3 regions of the Arthrobacter pasteuri genome follow, and region 3 is predicted to be linked to each of the others. Evidence: predicted binding sites of a transcription regulator. Region 3 holds the regulator's gene; each other region holds the start of a gene.
The links. The regulator HrcA, encoded in region 3, represses chaperone genes, less so after heat shock. The targets are predictions, from matches to a motif close to TTNGCACTCGNNNNNNNCGAGTGCNAA.
Positions count from the first base shown of each region.

Region 1: a site for HrcA is predicted at 4,923-4,949, ahead of groES (co-chaperone GroES). Genes of this name have one in related genera too.
Region 2: a site for HrcA is predicted at 5,224-5,250, ahead of groL (chaperonin GroEL). Genes of this name have one in related genera too.

Region 1 covers NZ_JBTNDO010000001.1:1,071,521-1,078,607, forward strand. Annotated here, with positions in the region: gene ACX80H_RS04935 (acyltransferase family protein) at 1-649, opposite strand, end outside; gene ACX80H_RS04940 (ribonuclease J) at 956-2,590, shown strand; gene groL (chaperonin GroEL) at 2,799-4,412, opposite strand; gene groES (co-chaperone GroES) at 4,486-4,782, opposite strand; gene ACX80H_RS04955 (siderophore ABC transporter substrate-binding protein) at 5,108-6,052, shown strand; gene ACX80H_RS04960 (ABC transporter permease) at 6,085-7,087, shown strand, end outside; gene ACX80H_RS04965 (iron chelate uptake ABC transporter family permease subunit) at 7,085-7,087, shown strand, end outside.
Region 2 covers NZ_JBTNDO010000002.1:430,503-437,589, reverse strand. Annotated here, with positions in the region: gene ACX80H_RS13115 (aldo/keto reductase family protein) at 1-73, opposite strand, end outside; gene ACX80H_RS13110 (lipid II:glycine glycyltransferase FemX) at 221-1,294, shown strand; gene ACX80H_RS13105 (threonine/serine exporter family protein) at 1,399-3,033, shown strand; gene ACX80H_RS13100 (uracil-DNA glycosylase) at 3,201-4,028, opposite strand; gene ACX80H_RS13095 (DUF3263 domain-containing protein) at 4,139-4,444, shown strand; gene ACX80H_RS13090 (LytR C-terminal domain-containing protein) at 4,486-5,103, shown strand; gene groL (chaperonin GroEL) at 5,408-7,045, shown strand.
Region 3 covers NZ_JBTNDO010000001.1:403,604-410,690, reverse strand. Annotated here, with positions in the region: gene lepA (translation elongation factor 4) at 1-104, shown strand, start outside; gene hemW (radical SAM family heme chaperone HemW) at 135-1,364, shown strand; gene ACX80H_RS01960 (DUF4870 domain-containing protein) at 1,387-1,803, opposite strand; gene ACX80H_RS01955 (DUF3097 domain-containing protein) at 1,882-2,733, opposite strand; gene hrcA (heat-inducible transcriptional repressor HrcA) at 2,898-3,911, shown strand; gene dnaJ (molecular chaperone DnaJ) at 4,019-5,149, shown strand; gene ACX80H_RS01940 (16S rRNA (uracil(1498)-N(3))-methyltransferase) at 5,152-5,919, shown strand; gene ACX80H_RS01935 (GerMN domain-containing protein) at 5,957-6,952, opposite strand.

The DNA.
Region 1 (7,087 bases), 670 kb from region 3:
CCGCGGCCTGGTCCGCTCCGGTCTGCCGGACGGAGAAGACGAGCGACAGCACGAAGACGGCACCGAACAGGGCGATCAGCACGGGCCGGAGACGCAGGCGCGTGCCGGCGACCACGACGGCGCACACCGCGAACAGGAGCGGCCAGAGCAGGAACACCTGCCCCTGGATGGAGAGCGACCAGAAGTGCTGCAGCGGGCTCGCCGCACTGTGGTCGAGGGCGTAGTAGTCCACGGCGTCACCCGCGAGCTGCCAGTTCTGCCGGTAGGTCAGCGACGCCCAGGTCTGATCGAAGACGGACCGCCAGCGCGAACTCGGGATGAAGACGGCGGTGGCCGCCAGGACGGACAGCAGGACGACGACGGCGGCGGGCAGCAGCCGCTTGAGCAGGCCCAGCCAGTACGCGGCAAGGGCGAGTGGCTGCCCGGACTCGAGGCGCCGCGTGAACGTGACGGTGAGGAGGAAGGCCGAGACGAGCAGGAACACGTCCACGCCGCCGGACACCCGCCCGAGCCACACGTGGTAGACCACGACCATGCTGACGGCCAGCGCGCGTAGTCCCTGGACCTCGGGCCGGAACCGGCGCTCAACCCGGCCGTCCGGACGTTTCCGGGCGGCCGGGGAGGGTGGGGCCTGCAGGGCGGAATCCACGCTGTTCCTCCTCGGAGGTCTGGAGAATGGGCGGACGCAAACCTCCAGTTTACCTTTCCGGAACCTGCCCTTGCGCTGGGGGCCCTCGGGGACCGATCCGCCGGTCGCCCGCGTAGCACGTACCCTAGAAGGAGTATCTCCCCGGGAACGCCGGGGACCACCTGAATGGAGCCGCCGGGTTCGCCGGCCGCGACGACGAACGTCTGACGGCCTGCGCCCCGTCTCCCCTCACCAACGAGAGAAACCTAATCTGTGAATAAAAGACCTGCCGCACTGAAAGCACCACGGGAACTGGCCAAGGGAGCCATGCGCATCGTCGCTCTCGGTGGCATCGGTGAGATTGGCAGAAACATGACCGTCTTCGAGTTCGACGGGAAGCTGCTGATCGTCGACTGTGGCGTCCTGTTCCCCGAGGAACACCAGCCGGGCGTGAACGTCATCCTCCCCGATTTCTCCTACATCCGCGACCGGCTCCAGGACGTCGTCGCCGTGGTGCTCACGCACGGGCACGAGGACCACATCGGCGCCGTTCCCTACCTCCTCAAGGAACGCGCGGACATCCCCCTGGTCGGTTCGAAGCTGACGCTCGCCTTCATCGAGGCAAAGCTCCAGGAACACCGCATCACCCCGAAGACCATCCAGGTCAAGGAGGGCGACCGCCGCACCATGGCCGGGTTCGACCTCGAGTTCGTCGCCGTGAACCACTCCATCCCGGACAGCCTCGCCGTCGCCATCCGCACCGCGGCCGGCACAGTGCTCCACACCGGCGACTTCAAGATGGACCAGTTCCCCCTGGACCGCCGCATCACGGACCTCGGCGCCTTCGCGCGCCTCGGCGCCGAGGGCGTGGACCTGTTCCTCACGGACTCCACGAACGCCGACGTCCCTGGTTTCACGACCTCCGAGAAGGACCTGGCACCGGCGATCGAGGCGGCATTCCGCTCGGCGCCGCGCAGGATCATCGTCTCCAGCTTCGCGAGCCACATCCACCGCATCCAGCAGATCATCGACACCGCCGAGCGCCACCGCCGCAAGGTGGCCTTCGTGGGCCGCTCGATGGTGCGCAACATGACCATCGCCGCGGACCTCGGCTACCTCAAGATCCCGCAGGGCCTCCTCGTCGACTTCAAGAAGCTCGAGCGCAGCGACGACCACAAGGTGGTCCTGATCTGCACCGGCTCGCAGGGTGAGCCCATGGCCGCCCTGTCGCGCATGGCCAACAACGACCACGCCATCCGCATCAGCGAGGGCGACACCGTGCTGCTGGCCAGCTCGCTCATCCCGGGCAACGAGAACGCCATCTACAGCATCATCAACGCCCTGACGGAGATCGGCGCCAACGTGGTCCACAAGGGCAACGCCAAGGTGCACGTCTCCGGCCATGCCAGCGCCGGCGAACTCGCGTACTGCTACAACATCGTCAAGCCGCGCAACGTCATGCCGGTGCACGGCGAGTGGCGCCACCTGCGGGCCAACTCGGCGATCGCGGTCGCGACGGGCGTCGATCCCCGCAATGTCGTCATCGCACAGGACGGCGTGACCGTCGACCTCGTGCGGGGCCGCGCCACGATCTCGGGCAAGGTTGAGGCCGGGCTCGTCTTCGTCGACGGCGACAGCGTCGGCGGCATCACCGAGGAGGACCTCGTGGAGCGCCGCCGCCTGGCGGAGGAGGGCGTCGTCACCGTCCTCGCGATCATCGACCCGGACAACGGTGACATCGTCGAGGCCCCCGAGTTCTTCACCAAGGGCTTCTCCTGCTCCGACGGGGACCTCGACAAGGCCGGCGCCGCCGTGGAGAAGGCGCTCCGCGATTCCGCGTCGAACCGTCAGAGCGGCCGCCGCCAGGATCCGGAGGACATCATCGAGCGGGCCACGGCCAACTGGATGCGCCGGTACTACAACCGCCAGCCGGTCGTCACGGCGATCGTCGTCGACGCCTGACCGAGCACCGACCCGACGCCCCGGCACCCGCGAGAGTGCCGGGGCGTCGTCGTCTCCCGGGCCGTCGTCGTGTTCCTGATCGTTCGAACGCGGGCCGCCGTGTCCAGGGCCGTCACAGCGGGCCGGATGCACAGCAGCACCCCGGCTCCGAGGAACCGGGGTGCTGCTGGTACTGCTATGTCACAGGTTGGGCCGGGGCCCGGGTGTCCTAGTGCGAGTGGCCGTGGCCCTCGTCGTCGGACTCCTCGGGCTTCTCGACCACGAGGGTTTCCGTGGTGAGCACCAGCGCCGCGATGGAGGCCGCGTTGCGCAGGGCGGAGCGCGTCACCTTCACGGGGTCGATGATGCCGGCATCCACGAGGTTCTCGTACTCGCCGGACGCGGCGTTGAAGCCGTGGCCGTCCTCGAGGTCGGAGACCTTCGCGACGACGACATAGCCTTCGTGGCCGGCGTTCTCCGCGATCCAGCGCAGCGGCTGTGCCAGCGCGCGGCGTACGAGGCCGACGGCGGTCGCAGCGTCGCCCTCGAGCGCCAGGACGTCGGGGTCGGTGTCCAGCGCCTTGCCGGCGTGGACCAGGGCCGAACCGCCACCGGCGACGATGCCCTCTTCGAGGGCTGCGCGCGTCGACGACACGGCGTCCTCGATGCGGTGCTTCTTCTCCTTGAGCTCGACCTCGGTGGCTGCGCCGACCTTGATGACGCCGATGCCGCCCGCGAGCTTCGCGAGGCGCTCCTGGAGCTTCTCACGGTCCCAGTCGGAATCGGTGCGCTCGACCTCGGCGCGGATCTGCGACACGCGGTCGGCGACGTCGGACTCGCTGCCGGTGCCGTCGACGATCGTGGTGGCGTCCTTGGTGACGGTGATCCGGCGAGCGGAACCGAGCACCTCGAGGCCGACCTGGTCCAGCTTCAGGCCGAGGTCGGGCGAGACGACCTGCGCACCGGTGAGCGTGGCGATGTCCTGCATCATGGCCTTGCGGCGGTCGCCGAAGCCCGGAGCCTTGACGGCGACGACGTTCAGGGTGCCGCGGATCTTGTTGACCACGAGCGTGGAGAGCGCTTCGCCCTCGATGTCCTCGGCGATGATGAACAGCGGCTTGCCGGCCTGCAGGGCCTTCTCGAGCAGCGGCAGGAATTCCTGCAGCGAGGAGATCTTGCCGGAGTTGATCAGGATGAGCGCGTCCTCGAGGACGGCTTCCTGACGCTCCGCGTCGGTGACGAAGTACGGCGAGAGGTAGCCCTTGTCGAACTGCATGCCCTCAGTGAGGACCAGTTCGGTCTGCGTGGAGGAGGACTCCTCGATGGTGATCACGCCATCCTTGCCGACCTTGTCGAAGGCCTCCGCGAGGAGGTCACCGACCTCGGTGCTCTGGGCGGAGATGGAGGCGACGTTCGCGGTCTGCTGACCGACGACCTCGCGGGCGTTCTCGAGCAGGCGCTTGGCGACGGCCTCGACCGACACCTCGATGCCGTGCTTGAGCGCACCCGGTGCGGCGCCTGCGGCCACGTTGCGGAGGCCCTCCTTGACCAGGGCCTGCGCCAGGACGGTCGCGGTGGTGGTTCCGTCACCGGCGACGTCGTTGGTCTTGGTGGCGACCTCCTTGGCCAGCTGCGCGCCGAGGTTCTCGTAGGGGTCGTCGAGCTCGACTTCGCGGGCGATCGTCACGCCGTCGTTCGTGATGGTGGGGGCGCCCCACTTCTTGTCGAGCACGACGTTGCGTCCGCGGGGGCCCAGCGTCACCTTGACGGTGTTCGCGAGCTTGTCCACGCCGGCCTCGAGGGCACGGCGGGCGGCGTCGTTGAATTCCAACTGCTTTGCCATTGTTGGTTCCTTTCAGGCTTGTGCAGCGAGAAAAACCCCGGCCACTGCGGGCCGGGGCTCTTCCAATCGGGTACTACTTGACGACGACTGCGAGGACGTCGCGGGCGGAGAGCACCAGGTACTCCTGGCCACCGTGCTTGACTTCGGTTCCGCCGTACTTCGAGTAGATGACGATGTCGCCCTCGGCGACGTCGACGGGGACGCGGTTGCCGTTGTCGTCGACGCGACCCGGTCCAACTGCTACGACTTCACCCTCCTGGGGCTTCTCCTTGGCCGTGTCCGGGATGACGAGGCCGGAAGCAGTGGTCTGCTCGGCTTCGAGGGGGCGGACGACAATGCGATCCTCAAGGGGCTTAATAGAGACCGACACTCGGGCTCTCCTTTGCGTTCGTTACCAATGGAATGAAGGCCCTCGGGCTGGGCGTGAACCGTCGTCGCGGTGCCGGCGAACGCTTCCCTCGGGATTAGCACCCACATGGAGTGAGTGCCAACTCCGACTGTATGCAACGGCTAGCACTCGGTCAAGGCGAGTGCCAGCCGTTGCACGTCTACCCCCCTCCTGTGAGCGACGTCACAGCCAATAGGTGATGCTTCGTTTGCGTAATTCTCGAGCGGCACTCTAGATTCGAGAAGGTAAGGCATTCCTTACTTCCGATCCCCGGCCTGCCGGCCCTTCCCTTCCCGGAGTTCACCCCATGGCACACCTGCGCTTCGCCGTCCTTTCCGCAGCCGCTGCGGCCACCCTGGCCCTGACCGCCTGCGGCGGTTCCTCCGAAGCTGCGGATGCCCCTGCGACGACGTCGACCGTCGCGATCGACCACGCGCAGGGCACCACGGAGGTGCCGGTGAACCCCGAGACCGTCTTCACCTTCGACCTCGGCGCACTCGACAGCCTGGACGCCCTGGGCATCGACGTTGACGGCGTACCGCAGGGAACCCTGCCCACCCAGCTGTCGGCCTATGAGGGCGGTGACATCACCGGCATCGGGTCCATGAAGGAACCCGACTTCGAGGCGATCGCCGCGGCCGACCCGGACCTGATCATCATCTCGAGCCGCGTCGCCGACTCCTACGACGAACTCTCGGAGATCGCGCCGACCATCGACCTGACCGTCGACGCCGCCGAGCCGATCGCGAGCTTCACCGCGCACACCGAATCCCTCGGCCGGATCTTCGGTGCCGAGGACGAGGTGGCGGAGCGCCTCGCGGCCCTCGACAGCAAGATCGCCGAGACGAAGGAAGCCGCGGCGTCCGCCGGAAACGGTCTGGTCCTCATGACCAGCGCTGGCGAGGTCACGGCGTACGGCGCCGGGTCCCGCTTCGGCCTGATCCACGATGTCCTCGGCGTCGAACCCGCTGCCGAGGTGAAGTCCGAGGGCACGCACGGCGAGGCCGTCTCCTTCGAGTACATCGCCGAGATCAACCCCGCCCACCTCTTCGTCATCGACCGTGACGCCGCCGTCGGCGAGGCCGGAGCCGCCGCCTCCGCCGTCCTGGACAACGAACTCGTCAACGGGACGGACGCCGCGAAGAACGACGCCGTCGCCTACCTCGACTCCGCGAGCTGGTACCTGATCGGCTACGGCCTGAACAACCTCGACGCCATGGTCTCGGCCGTTCACGAGGCCGTCGCGGCCTGATCCGCCGCGCCGCACCTGCGGCGGGCGCCCCCATGGCAGCACTCTCCCTCCGGTCCCAGCGGCCGGCACAGCAGCGCGGTTCCCGATGGCCGGCCCTCTGGCCGGCCGGTGGAGCCGTGCTGCTGCTTGCCCTCATCAGCCTCTTCACCGGTGTCTCCGACGTCTCCCCCGACGACCTGCTCGCGGGCGACGCCGGCGTCTGGCAGACCTTCCTGGTGAGCCGGGTCCCCCGCACGCTCGCCATCGTCCTCGCGGGCGTCGCGCTCAGCATCGCCGGGTTCATCCTGCAGCTCATGGCCCGCAATCGATTCGTCGAGCCCTCGACCGTCGGCACCGTGGAATCCGCGACCGCCGGGATCCTCGTGGCGACACTGCTGCTGCCCGGTGCCCCGATCGTGGCCAAGATGGGCATCGCCGCAGTCTTCGCCCTGGCCGGGACCGCGCTCTTCCTGTCCGTCCTGCGGCGGATACCGCTGCGGAACACGCTGATCGTGCCCCTCGTCGGCATCATGCTCGGCGGGGTCATCTCGGCGGTGACCACGTTCTTCGCCTACCGCTTCGACCTGCTGCAGACCCTCAACACGTGGATGATCGGGGACTTCTCCGGACTCATCCGCGGCCGCTATGAGCTCCTCTGGATCGTCGCCGTCCTCGCCGTCGTGGGCTACGTGTGCGCCGACCGCTTCACCGTCGCGGGCATGGGCCAGGAGTTCACCACCAACCTGGGCCTGAACTACCGGCGCACCATGAACCTCGGTCTGGTGCTGGTCAGCCTCATCAGCGCCGTCGTCGTCGTGGTGGTCGGCTCCATCCCGTTCCTCGGGCTGATCGTCCCCAACCTCGTCTCCCTGCTGATCGGCGACAACGTGCGCCGTGCAGTCCCCTGGATCGCCGTGTTCGGCGCGGGCTTCGTCCTCCTCTGCGACATCCTCGGCCGCGTCATCCGCTTTCCCTACGAGGTGCCGGTGGGCGTGATCGTCTCGGTGGTGGGCAGTGCGCTGTTCATCGCCCTGCTCGTTCGGAGGAACGCCGGTG
Region 2 (7,087 bases), on a different contig from region 3:
CGTGGGTGAGCCAGTTGCCGTACGTAATTTCCGAGATCTTGAAGCCGCTGTTGCCGAGGTATCTGAAGTCCATGGTCCTGATGCTAACCACCCTTGGGAAGCGAGTACAGGACGAACGGTTCCCCCAGGCAACATTGACGCCGGCTCCACGGGAGGCAGGTGCGCAGCCGCTAGACTTGAGGGCGTCCTTCGCTCGCCGCCCACCAGTAAATGAGGAATCTTGGCCGACTTCAGCGCCCGTTTCGCCACCACGACGGAGCAGCAGGACTGGGACGCACTGGTGACGTCCAATCCGGGCGGCGGCAACATGCTCCAGTCCGCGGCGTTCGCGGAGGTCAAGGCGCACCACGGGTGGCGGCCCCGGTTCCTGGTCCTCGAGGGACCGGACTCGACGAGTTACAACCTCGTCCTCGAGAAGAGGGTGCCCCTGCTCGGAGCCCTCTGGTACCTCATCAAGGGTCCGGCGGTCACCGAGGCGAATCACGTCCCAGCGGCCGTGCGGGCTGTGGCCGACCTCGCCCGGCGCGAGGGGCACCGGGTCTTCGCGATCAAGGTGGAACCCGACCTCGTGGACGGTCCCGAGGTGCGTGAGGTCTTCCGTGCAGCAGGCTTCGTCAAGACGTTCAACCTGCAGCCGAACGACAGCACGGCCATCCTGGACACCACTCCGGACTCCAACCAGTTGCTGCGGAACCTGCATTCGCGGGGCCGTAACGCCGTCCGTCGGGCCATACGTGAGGGCGTCGAGGTCCAGCGCATGGAGCCGACGCAGGAGACCTTCCGGGCGATGTACTCCCTGATGGCGCACATCGAGGACCGTTCCGCGGCCCGCATGCGCTCCTTCGAGTACTACAGCCGCTTCTGGCAGAATTTCGTGGACGCCGGCCAGGGCCGTTTCTACTTCGTGTTCGAGGACGGCGAACCCTCGGTGGGGGCGTTCGTCATCAACTACGGGTCGAAGGGGACCTACAAGGACGGCGGTTCCCGGCCCGGGCGGACACAGTACGGTGATTCGCACCTCGTGCAGTGGAGGGCGATCAACGACCTCAAGGACGAGTTCGGGATCGTCGAGTACGACTTCTGCGGGACTCCGCCGAGCGACCGGCTCAAGGACACCGACCACCCGCACCACGGCCTGGGGCTCTTCAAGACGAGCTTCACCAAGACCGTCACGGACTTCGTCGGCTGCTACGACTTCGTGGTCAGCGGCTGGAAGTATCGTGTGTGGAACACGATTGCGGAGCGCGTGGCGCGCCAGGTGTACTGGCGACGCACGCACCAGCCGTTCTACTGAGGAAGAGCCCGCGGACCACCGCGGTGCGTGAGGAATGAAAGGCCGCTGTGAAAGACGGTTCCACCCCGGAGGATGGCCGATCGCCTTCCACCAACCCTTCGCCTGTGGCGGAGGCACTCCCCGTCATCCAGCGGCCCTTCGATCCGAGTGAGAACGAGAAGAAGAAGCTCGCCGCCGGCAGGGTGAGCGGCCGGAAGGCGCGGGCGGCTGCCGCTCCAGCGAAGAAGCGCCCGGCGACGGAGCCCAGGACCCCTCGGCAGGGCCGCCAGCGCCAGTCCGCTCCGCGGCCCGCGGACGCCCTGCCCACCACGCCCGAGCGCGTACCGTCGTCGAGCCGTCCCAATGCCGCTGCCCGCAGTATGCTCCGCCGGCTGGTGCAGGGGGAATCCCCGCCCACCCAGGCCATGAGCATCGTCGAGCGGCTGGCGGGAAGCCCCTACGCGAATCCGATGGTCCAGGTCGCCGGGCCCGATGCCAGCGCCCGCAAGGCCCTGGACTTCGCGCTCAACCTGGCCGAGACGATGTTCCGGTACGGCGCGGGAGCACTCGAGGTCGAGACGAGCATCATCGCCGTGACGGCGGCTTTCGGCCTGGACAACATCGAGGTGGACATCACCAACCAGTCGGTGGTGCTCAACTACTCGGCCAAGGACCAGACACCGACGACGGTGCTGCGGGTGGTCCGGTCGTGGACGAACAACTACGCGGGCCTCACCGCCATCCACCGCCTCGTCTCCGATATCGCGGACGGCGGCGTCTCCCGCACCGAAGCGGTCCAGCGGCTCGACGAGATCACCCACCGGCCCAAGCCCTTCCCGCGCTGGATGGTCACGGCCGCCTTCGGCATCTTCGCGGCGGCGATCGTCGCCTTCACCGGCGGCACGGTGCTGGCATCCCTCATCGGCTTCGTCAGCTGCATCCTCGTGGATCTGGTGAGCCGGAAGCTCGGAGAGTGGCGCGTACCCGAGTTCTTCTCGGTCGCGACCTCGTCCGCGCTCGTCACCCTGATCGCCATGCTGTTCTGGTGGCTGCAGGTGCCGATCGCCCCGGCCCTCGTCGTGGTGGGCGGCATCCTCCTGCTCCTGCCGACCGGCCGGCTGGTCTCCGCGACGCAGGACGCCATCAACGGCTTCCCGGTCACGGCCGCCGGGCGGTTCCTCTCGGCGATCCTCATCTTCGCGGCGCTGGTCGCCGGCATCGCCGTCGCGCTCGTCGCCGGGACGGCGCTCGGGATACCCGAACTCGAGGTCCTCGACTCATCGGGCAGCCAGTACCCGTGGCCCGTGGTGGCGGTGCTGGTCTTCATCTCCGTCGCGATGATCTGCATCGCCGAGCAGACCGACGTGAAACTGGTGATCCCCACGTCGCTCGTCGCGGTGGCCGGGTACCTCTTACTGATCAGCGCGATGACAGCAGGCGTCGGCTACCGCCTCGCACCGGCTCTGGCCGCGATCCTGATCGGAGCGCTGTCACGCGTCGTCGCCCTCCGGCTCGGTGCGCCCCAGCTCGTCGTGGCTGTTCCCGCGGTCCTCTTCCTCTACCCCGGGCTGACGATCTTCCGTTCGATGTACATGCTCACCCTCGACTCGGAACTGGTGTCCGACGGCGCCCTCGGCCTCTTCAATGCCCTGACCGTGGTGCTGGCCATCGCCGCCGGAGTCGTCCTCGGCGACAACCTGGCGAGACCGTTCACGCGCAAGCTCAGCTCGAACGAGCGGCAACGAAACCGGCGGCGATAGCCGGGCGTTGCCCGCGCCGGGTCGCGCTTGGCCGCCCTGGCCCGCGCTGCGTCGCGCTGCGTGCGCTGGGCCGCCCTGCATGCGCTGGGCCGCCCTGGGTCGCGCTGCGTGCGCTGGCCTGCGCAGCCTGCAGTGGCGCCGGTGCTCGCCGCCCGCTGCGGCCCTGGTCAGCCTGCCCTGCCGCCGGCCGTGGTCCGTGACCAGTCGATCGGCTCTGCGCCCTGCTGCGCCAGCAGGTCGTTGACACGGCTGAAGGGCCGGGAGCCGAAGAATCCGCGGGAGGCCGAGAGGGGACTGGGGTGCGCGGACTCCACGGTCGGCGTCCCCCCGAGTAGCGGTTTCAGGCGGAGTGCGTCCTTGCCCCAGAGGATGGCGACGAGCGGACCGCCCCGGGCCACGAGCGCGCGGATGGCGGCGTCCGTCACCAGCTCCCAGCCCAGGCCGCGATGCGAGGCGGGATCGCCGGCCCGGACCGTCAGCACCCGATTGAGCAGCAGGACGCCCTGCTCCGTCCATCCGGACAGGTCGCCGGTGGCGGGTGGGGCCGCCCCCGTGTCCGCGGCCAGCTCCCGATAGATGTTCGCGAGGCTGCGGGGAAGGGGCCGGGTGGCGGGATCGACGGCGAAGCTGAGCCCGACGGCGTGCCCGACCGTCGGGTACGGGTCCTGCCCCACGATGACCACGCGCACCCTGTCCAGCGGGGTGGTGAACGCCCGCAGGATGTGCGGCGCATCCGGAAGGACCCGCAGCCCGTTGTCCAGATCTGCCGCGAGTGATGCCGCGAGCTGGTGCAGGACCGGTTCGACGGGCTTGAGCGCGGCTGCCCAGTCCTCGGGGACCAGCTCCTCGATGCCTGCGGGAGCAGCGAACGGGAAGACGGATTCGTTCGGCGAGGGCGGGTTGGAGGTCGGTGTCCTCCCGCCACCGGTCTTTCGCACGGTACCCGTGGTGGAGGAGGCAGGGAGGTCGAAGAGGGCGCCGTCGTCGTGGGTCATGGCACCATTCTTCCGCGCCGCCGCGACGCCGTCCGCTCGAATGACATGCCTGTAATTCCCCACTACCATTGGGTAGTAGTTGTGCCAACTGAAGGAAGGCGGTAGTGGACATGGCTGAGCCGATGCGGCAGCCTGCCGACGCGGCCTCCGGACAGGACGCGAAACTGGCCCTGGGCGACCGCGAGCAGCGCATGCTCGCACTCGAACGCGAGTGGTGGAAGTACTCCGGCGCGAAGGAGCAGGCCATCCGGGACCTTTTCAACATGTCCGCCACGCACTACTACCAGGTGCTCAACGCGCTGATCGATACCGAGGCGGCGCTCGCGCACGACCCCATGCTCGTGAAGCGGCTGAGGCGGCTGAGGTCCACCCGCCAGAAGGCACGCTCCGCACGCCGTCTCGGCGCGGACATCTAGAACTGCCCGCTACCCCGACGAGCGAAGGACCGCCCTCACCCATGACCGAGCACCCGCGGGACGAGTTCGACAGGGTCCCGGAGGCTTCAGCGCGCCAGGGCGTCCACCGGGAGCGGCTGACCCCTGCCGGATCGAGCGGTCTCGGCCTCAAGATCGCCGTGGGAGTCCTCGCGCTCCTGGTCGGCCTGGGCGCCTACTTCATCCTTCCCGGGCTGGGCCTCGCGGGAGGTGGCAGTACCTCGGTGTCGGCAACCGGGCAGTCCACCGCGTCCGGCCCGGCCTCCGATGCGTCGCCGGCGGGGAACGACGACGCGAGCACGGATGCGACGGAGGAACCCTCCTCGAACAGCTCCGCCTCGGACGAGGACGCGGACGAGGACGGTTCCGACCGGGCACAGACCGTGAACGTCCTCAACGGCACCGGCGCCCCCGGCCTGGCCTCCGTGGCGGCCGGCCGGTTGGCATCCGCCGGGTGGACCTCGGCGCTTCCCGGGAACTGGGCCGGCGCTCCCGTGGACGCCTCCGTGGTCTTCTACAACGGCGAGGCACAGCGGGCCGGCGCCGAGGCGCTGGCGGAGGACCTGGGTATCACGAACCTCGTCGACAGCGCCGAGGTCTCGCCCGATATCTCCGTCGTGCTCGGACCCGAGTTCCAGTAACCTGCAGTCCGAGAGGTGGCCGGAACGGCATCCCGGAGTGCACCCTGCGACAGCGGGGCAAGGGTTCTCCGACGCGCCCAATCGGCTTGCACTCACGGGGTGGGAGTGCTAATTATTGAGTTAGCACTCGCGCGCGCAGACTGCTAAGAAGCGCGTGACGGGTGAAGCAGGCAAACCTCTGTGGTGAGGGTGGAGCAGGAACGTGAAAGAGATCGTTCCGGCATCGCCCGGCCGTCGCGGGCACCACACGCAGGCAAGCATTAATGTGCTGAAATGCAACCGTCCCGAAAGGACCTAAGCCGTTATGGCCAAGATCATTTCTTTTGATGAAGAGGCCCGACGCGGCCTCGAGCGAGGCCTCAATATCCTCGCTGACGCCGTCAAGGTAACGCTCGGCCCCCGTGGTCGCAACGTCGTACTCGAGAAGAAGTGGGGCGCCCCCACGATCACGAACGACGGCGTGTCCATCGCCAAGGAGATCGAGCTCGACGACCCGTTCGAGAAGATCGGCGCAGAACTCGTCAAGGAAGTTGCCAAGAAGACGGACGACGTCGCCGGCGACGGAACCACCACCGCCACCGTGCTTGCCCAGGCCCTCGTCAAGGAAGGCCTGCGCAACGTCGCGGCCGGAGCTGACCCCCTGAGCCTGAAGCGTGGCATCGAGAAGGCCGTCAAGGCCGTCACCGACGAGCTGCTCGCCTCCGCGAAGGAGATCGAGACCAAGGAGGAGATCGCGGCTACGGCCTCCATCTCCGCGGGTGACACGCAGATCGGTGACCTGATCGCCGAAGCCCTCGACAAGGTGGGCAAGGAAGGCGTCATCACCGTCGAGGAGTCGAACACCTTCGGCCTCGAGCTCGAACTCACCGAGGGTATGCGCTTCGACAAGGGCTACATCTCGGGCTACTTCGTCACCGACGCCGAGCGCCAGGAGACGGTCCTCGAGGATCCCTACATCCTGATCGTCAACTCGAAGATCAGCAACGTGAAGGACCTTGTCGCCGTCCTCGAGAAGGTCATGCAGTCCGGCAAGCCGCTGCTGATCATCGCGGAGGACATCGAAGGCGAAGCCCTCGCCACCCTCGTGGTCAACAAGATCCGCGGCACCTTCAAGTCCGTCGCCGTCAAGGCCCCGGGCTTCGGTGACCGCCGCAAGGCGCAGCTCGCGGACATCGCGATCCTCACCGGTGGCCAGGTCATCGCCGAGGAAGTCGGCCTCAAGCTCGAGACCGCCACCCTCGACCTGCTCGGCACCGCCCGCAAGGTCGTCGTGACCAAGGATGAGACCACTATCGTCGAGGGAGCCGGCGACGCCGACGCCATCGCCGGTCGCGTGGCCCAGATCCGCGCCGAGATCGAGAACTCCGACTCCGACTACGACCGCGAGAAGCTGCAGGAACGCCTGGCCAAGCTGGCCGGCGGCGTTGCAGTCATCAAGGCCGGTGCCGCTACCGAGGTCGAACTCAAGGAGCGCAAGCACCGCATCGAGGACGCAGTCCGCAACGCCAAGGCTGCCGTCGAAGAGGGCATCGTCGCCGGTGGCGGCGTCGCACTCATCCAGGCCGGTGCCAAGGCCTTCGCCAACCTGCAGCTCGAGGGTGACGAGGCAACGGGTGCGAACATCGTCCGCGTCGCCATCGACGCACCGCTCAAGCAGATCGCGTTCAACGCCGGGCTCGAGCCGGGCGTCGTCGTCGACAAGGTCCGCGGTCTCCCCGCCGGTCACGGCCTGAACGCCGCTACCGGTGTCTACGAGGACCTGCTGGCTGCCGGCGTCAACGACCCCGTGAAGGTCACCCGTTCGGCGCTGCAGAACGCGGCGTCCATCGCGGGCCTGTTCCTCACCACGGAGGCCGTCGTGGCCGACAAGCCGGAGAAGGCAGCTCCTGCCGGCGGCGGCGGCGACGACATGGGCGGCATGGGCGGTATGGGCGGCTTCTAGTCCCCATCGCTGGTCGCGCCACCCGCGCACAATACGAACAAG
Region 3 (7,087 bases):
AGGGCAAGAAGCGGATGAAGATGGTGGGGCGCGTGGAAGTGCCCCAGGAGGCCTTCATCGCCGCCCTGTCCTCCGACGAGTCGAAGGACAAAGCCAAGAAGTGACCCCGTACGGTTTCGAGGGGGCTGGTCCGCGTGCCTAGCGCCCTTCCGCTCGGCCTGCCGGCACCCGAGGACGGCATCCTGCCGCGTGAGGCGGCAGAAGGCGCGCCCGACCGCGACTTCTGCCTCTACGTGCACATCCCGTTCTGCGCGGTCCGCTGCGGCTACTGCGACTTCAACACCTACACGGCCACGGAGCTCGGCGGCGGGGCGTCGCAGGACGCCTACGCCGGGTCCGTGCTCGCCGAGCTTGCCCTCGGTGCGCAGGTGCTCCGGTCCTCGGGGATGCCGGCCCGACCGCTGTCCACGGTCTTCTTCGGCGGAGGCACGCCCACGCTGCTGCCCGCCGAGGACCTCGCGTCGATTTTGCGGGCGGCGACGGCGCAGTGGGGTCTGGCGCCCGACGCGGAGGTGACCACCGAGGCCAATCCGGACTCGGTGACGCCGGCGTCACTGCGCGTCCTGAAGCAGGCCGGGTTCACCCGGGTCTCGTTCGGCATGCAGTCCGCGGTACCCCATGTGCTCGCCGTGCTCGACCGCACCCATTCGCCGGCGCGCGTGCCGCAGGCCGTGCAGTGGGCGCGCGAGGCGGGCCTGAAGGTGAGCCTGGACCTGATCTACGGCACGCCGGGGGAGTCGCTGGAGGACTGGCGGACGTCTCTCTCCACGGCGCTGTCCTACGGGCCCGACCACATCTCCGCGTACGCCCTCATCATCGAGGACGGGACGCGCCTCGCGTCGCGCATCCGCCGCGGCCAGGTGCCCCCCATCGACGACGACGACCATGCCGACAAGTACGCTCTCGCGGAGGAGATGCTCACCGCCGGCGGCCTGCACTGGTACGAGGTGAGCAACTGGGCGCGGACGCCCGCCGACGAATGCCGGCACAACCTCGCCTACTGGCGCGGGAGCGACTGGTGGGGGGCCGGTCCGGGCGCGCACTCCCACGTCGGCGGCACGCGCTGGTGGAACGTCAAGCATCCACGCCCGTACGCCGAGGCACTGGGTGCCGGACGGTCACCCGCCGCGGGACGCGAGATCCTCTCGGCGGAGGACCGCTACGTCGAGGACGTCATGCTGCGCGTACGGCTGCGTGAGGGACTTCCGACCGGCTCTCTCGCGGCGACCGGCCGCACGGCGATCGCCGGACTCATCGCCGACGGGCTGGTCGAGCCCGCCGCGGCCTTTGCGGGCCGCGTAGTCCTGACCTTCCAGGGCAGACTGCTCGCGGACGCCGTCGTACGGAGACTGCTGCCGGACTGAGTGCCGGCCTGGCGCGGCGGGCCTAGGGGATCAGGCGCAGGTTCAGGTTGTACCGGTAGGGCCGGCCACGGTTGACCTGGATACCCGCATTCACCGAGAAGATCGTGATCGTGACCCAGATGAGGGCGTTCACGACGGCGAACACCCCTCCGATCACCGGCGCGAGCGACAGGAGCCAGGCCGCCAGCGCCAGCAAGGTCGGCGGGAGCGTGAAGTTCAGCGCTTCCTTCGACTCCTGCGCCGTGAACGGCCCCCGGTCCTTGAAGATGAGGAAGATCAGCAGCGAGGGGATGAATCCCAGGATGCCGCCGAAGTGCGCCAGCGTCGCGAACTGGCGGTCCTCGGATGCCGTCAGGGGAAGGGCTTGTGCCGGCGTCCCTTCGAACGCGGGCCGGGACTCGCCCCGCCCGTGGTGCTGCTGGTCGGCGGTGTTGGACAACGTCAATTCCTTTGCTGGCTGGCGGGACTGTTCCCCCGGACTGTGTCCAAGGATACGTGGTGGCTGCGCGTGGACCGCTCAGGCGGTGCCCGGGGGAGCTGTCAGGAAGTCGATGACCTCCTCTACCCGGCCCAGGAGTGAGGGCTCGAGATCGGCGTAGGTGCTGACGCCGGCAAGGATCCGCTTCCAGCCGTGCGCCACGGCCGCCTGACTGGAGTGCGGCCAGCCGAGTCCGGCGAGGATCCCGGTCTTCCAGTCCTGGTTCCGCGGCACCACGGGCCAGGCGTCGAGTCCCAGCGCGGCCGGCTTCACCGCCTGCCAGACATCGACGTAGGGATGGCCGACGATCAGGACGTGGTGCCGTGCACCCGGCACGTTCATTGCCTGCTGCGCGATCCGGGACTCCTTCGTGCCGGGCAGCAGGTGGTCGACGAGGATGCCCAGCCGCCGCTGCGGCCCGGGGCCGAACGCGCGGACCGCGCCCGCGAGATCGTCGACGCCGTGCAGCGGCTCGACGACGATTCCCTCGAGCCGGAGATCGTCCCCCCAGACCTTTTCGACCAGCTCGGCGTCGTGCTGTCCCTCGACCCAGATCCTGCTGGCCCGTGCCGTCCTCGCCCGCGCGCCCTCGACGCGGACCGACCCGGATGCGGTCCGGGTCGAAGCCGGCGCTGCGCGCTGCACAGGTGCGACGACGTGGACGGGCTGTCCGTCGAGGAGGAATCCGTGACCGAGCCGGAACGTCCGGTGCTTCCCGCGCCGGTCCTCGAGCACCATCACATGCAGGCCGCCGGACTTCTCGACCCTGACCACTGCGCCGACGAATCCGCTCTGCACGTCCTCGAGGACCATGTCCTTCTCCACCGGGACGTCGGGCAGGGCGACCCGCTTCGGAGCCGTGATGTCCTGTGCTCCCCAGCCGTAGTCCATGCCGAGCTGTCCTTCCACCGAGGGCTCCGGCGGTCTGCCGCGGCCCGGGTTCCCAATGCTAACAATCGGCCCGGACGTACTAGACTTGGCACTTGGGTGTGTCGAGTGCTAATCGCTCGGAGCCGCCCCCACGCCTGTTCGTGCAGACCCGGAGGTGACATCGAATGAGTGAACCGCGACGCCTGGAGGTACTCCGGGCCATCGTCGAGGACTACGTCCATTCGCGGGAGCCCGTCGGCTCCAAGGCACTGGTCGACCGGCACCAGCTCGGCGTCTCCTCCGCCACCATCCGCAACGACATGGCCGTCCTCGAGGAGGAAGGCCTCATCGCGGCGCCCCACACGAGTTCGGGCCGCATCCCCACTGACAAGGGCTACCGGCTGTTCGTGGACCGTATCTCCGAGGTCAAGCCGTTGTCCGCGCCGGAGAAGAAGGCGATCCAGACCCTCCTGGAGGGCGCGGAGGACCTCGACGACGTCATGGACCGGACCGTTCGGCTGCTCGCCCAGCTCACGAACCAGGTCGCCGTCGTCCAGTTCCCCCGCGTGGGAGGTGCGTCCGTCCGCCACATCGAGTTCGTCCTGCTGGCTCCCCAGCAGATCCTCGTGGTCCTGATCGCGACCAACGGCACCGTCCAGCAGCGCATCGTCCGGACGCACGCGGACATCCAGGAAGCCGAGCTCGCGGACCTGAAGCAGCGCATCCTGTCCGCGGTGTCAGGGGTGAGGCTCTCGGCGCTTGCCGGTGAGCTGGGCGTCGCGGCGTCGCACCTGCCCCCCGCACTGCGGGCCCACGGGGGTACGATCATCAAGGCGCTCGAGCAGCTCGCCGGGCTCGGCCGTGACGACCGGATCCTGCTGGCAGGAACGGCGAACCTCGCCAGGTCCACGGGTGACTTCCCGCTCAGCATCGGTCCCATCCTCGAGGCGCTCGAGGAGCAGGTCGTCATGCTGAGGCTCCTGTCGGAGATGGAGTACGACGCCCGCGGCATCTCGGTGAGGATCGGCAGTGAGAACCCCTACGGCGGCCTGTCGGAGGCCTCCGTGGTCGCGACGGGCTACGGCCCGGACGCCGGGGCGAAGCTCGGGATCCTCGGGCCCACCCGCATGGACTATCCGACGACGATGGCGGCGGTGCGCGCCGTCGCCCGTTACCTCTCGAGGATCCTCGAGGAGTAGCCCGCGGCCCCCGTGGCCGCCCCCGTATTCCGCCGGGACGACGGCATTCCGCCGGCACGGCCGGCGAGCAGTAGACAGAAATCTCCAACAGGAAGTGATGTGCACGAGTGAGTAATCACTATGAGGTCCTCGGTGTGGCGCAGGGTGCGACCGGGGAGGAAATCAAGAAGGCGTACCGCAAGCTCGCCCGCAAGCTCCACCCGGACGTGAACCCGGGTGAGGACGCCGCGGAGGAGTTCAAGCGCATCACGCATGCCTACGAGGTGCTGTCCGACCCGCAGAAGCGGCGGATCTACGACACGACCGGCAACGAGAACGGCACGGACAACGGCTACGGTGCCGGCTATTCGGGCTCCGGGTTCGCGTTCCAGGACATCTTCGAGACCTTCTTCGGCGGCGGGGGCCAGCAGGCAGGAGCGCCCTCCCGGACGCGACGTGGCCAGGACGCGCTCATCAACGTGCGGATCGACCTCAAGGACGCCGTCTTCGGCACCAACAAGAAGATCGAGGTGGACACCGCGGAGGTCTGCCCCACGTGTGACGGGACCTGCTGCCAGCCGGGCACGTCGCCGCGCACCTGCGACATCTGCGGCGGCTCCGGCCAGGTCCAGCGGGCCGTCCGGTCGATCCTCGGCCAGGTCATGACGAGCGCGCCCTGCGGGACGTGCCAGGGCTACGGAACCGTGATCCCCAACCCCTGCCACGAATGCAGCGGCGAGGGACGGGTCCGCGCGCGCCGCACCCTGACCATCAAGGTCCCCGCCGGCGTCAGCACGGGCACGCGCATCCAGCTCGCGGGCCAGGGCGAGGCCGGCATCGCCGGCGGCCCCCAGGGCGACCTCTACGTCGAGATCCGCGTCAACACCGATTCGACGTTCCTCCGCGACGGCGACGACCTCCATGTCACGCTGAGCGTGCCCATGACGGCGGCCGCGCTGGGCACCACGGTGCAGCTGGACACGTTCGACGGCGACCAGGAACTGGTCATCAAGCCCGGGACGCAGTCCGGGGAGATCGTGACCCTCCGCGGGCTCGGCGTCACGCATCTCAGGAACCAGGGCAGGGGGGACCTGCGCGTCCACCTGAATGTCGAGACGCCGCGCAACCTGGACCACCAGCAGGAGGAGCTCCTGCGCAAGCTCGCCGAACTGCGGAACGAGGAGTACACGGACGGCCAGCTCGCCAGCAGCGGTTCCGGCGTGTTCGCACGCCTGCGGGAGCGCCTCGGGAACCGCTGACCATGACGCGTCCCCTGTTCTTCGGGCCGAGCGAGGCTGTCCGCGCTGCCGCGCCCGGCGACCTGTTCGTCCTCGACGGTGACGAGGGCCGGCACGCCGCGACCGTCCGGCGGCTCGGGGCGGGAGAGCGCATCGACGTGTCCGACGGCTCCGGCTACCGGATCGGCGGGGTGATCTCGGCCGTCGGGGCGGGAACCGTCGAGGTCGAGGTGGAGACCGCGGGCCAGGATCCCGCACCGCAGCACCGCCTCGTGCTCGTCCAGGCCCTCGCGAAGGGCGGTCGCGACGAGCAGGCCGTCGAGTCGGCCACCGAGCTCGGCGTCGACGCCGTGGTGCCGTGGCATGCCGAGCGCAGCATCGTCCGCTGGCGTGGCGACAAGGCCGAGAAGGGCCGGCAGAAATGGGTGTCCCTCGTGGGCGCGGCGTCGAAGCAGTCGCGCCGGTCGTTCGTTCCCGAGGTCCACGCCGTCCTGGACACCTCGGGGCTGGCCGCCTGGGCTTCGACCGTGGACCGGATGGTCGTCCTGCACGAGGACGCCGAGTCCTCCCTCGCCGACCAGGTCTCGGCGCTCCGCGCCGCGGGTGCGCTGGACGCGCCGTCGTCGACCGCCGTCGTTGTGGGTCCGGAGGGCGGCATCAGTGACGCCGAGCTCGGGAAGCTGCGAGCAGTGGGCGCCGGTGCGGCCCGTCTGGGACCGCATGTCCTGCGTTCGTCCTCCGCCGGCCCGGCTGCGCTCGTGCTGCTGAACCACCTTCTGGGGCGCTGGTAGCCGACGGCGGCATGGACCGCCGGGCCGGTCCCGGCGGTCACCGGACGACGACGGACTTCGAGTCCTGTGCCTGACCGTCCCCGGAGGGCACGGCCACCGTGATCTGGTAGGAGCCGGGCGGAAGGGTCACGGAGAAGGAATAGGCTCCCGGAGCACCGTCCTCGGGGGAGATCCGGACCGAGCCGTCGCGGAAGAGCGAGGTATCGCCGGTTCCGCCGCCCGCCGGCCCGCCCTCGCTCCGGTCTATCCGCCAGGCGAGCGTCCGCTCCGCTGCCGGCCCTACCCCGTGGATGGTCAGCCCGGAGCTGTCGGCTTCGACACCCTCCTGCGGATCGATGATCCAGACGGGAGCGAGTGTGGACGTGTCCCGTGTCCATTCCCCGCCGACGTCCACGGAGTCGAAGGCGCGGTAACCCGCCGCTCCGTCGACGAGCACGACGACGGAACTGGACTCGCCTCCGGCGATGAGGCCGGCGTTCGCGGCGGCCGCCGTGGCGGTGTAGACCAGTTGCTGCAGGGCGAGGCGTGCGTCGTCTTCTCCGAGGCTCTCCGAGAAGGCGTCAGAGGAGATGTCGAGGGTGATGACGTTCTTCGTGGAGATCGACGAGCTCACGCTCGATGCGGCACGCCACGGCGAGTGGTAGTCGGAGTCGAGGGGCTGCCCCGCGGTCATGAGCCGCACCGCGTCGGAGATCGGGTCGCCAGTGGATTCCGGAGCCACGAGGAATTCACGGAACAGCCGGTCGCTGCCCTCCACCTCGCCGAGCCAGTAGACCGGCAGGAGCGGCCGGACGGCGTCGGCGGGACCCGCCGCCGCGCCCTCGCTCTGGATGCGCGCCTCGGGCTCGCCCGACTCCCCGTCGGGGACCGCCGTCGGAAGCTGGACAGGAAGGGTCGTCGTCGGTGCGCTGCCCTGCAGCAGCCCCACCTCCGGAAGGAAGAACACACTGCTGGCCGCGAGCACCGTGCCCGACACCAGGAGCATCCCTCGGAGCCCGAGCCGGTTCTTCTTCAGGGGGTCGTGCTCGTGCATGCCGGCCCCCCTTCCGTCGGGCGCGCTGGTGCGCGGGTGGAATTGTTACGTGGAATCCTCCCGGTCGGCCCGACCCTCGACGTCTGCGCCGGAGGGATCGGCGCCCACTCGCGGGCGCGGACCTGCCGGACCTGT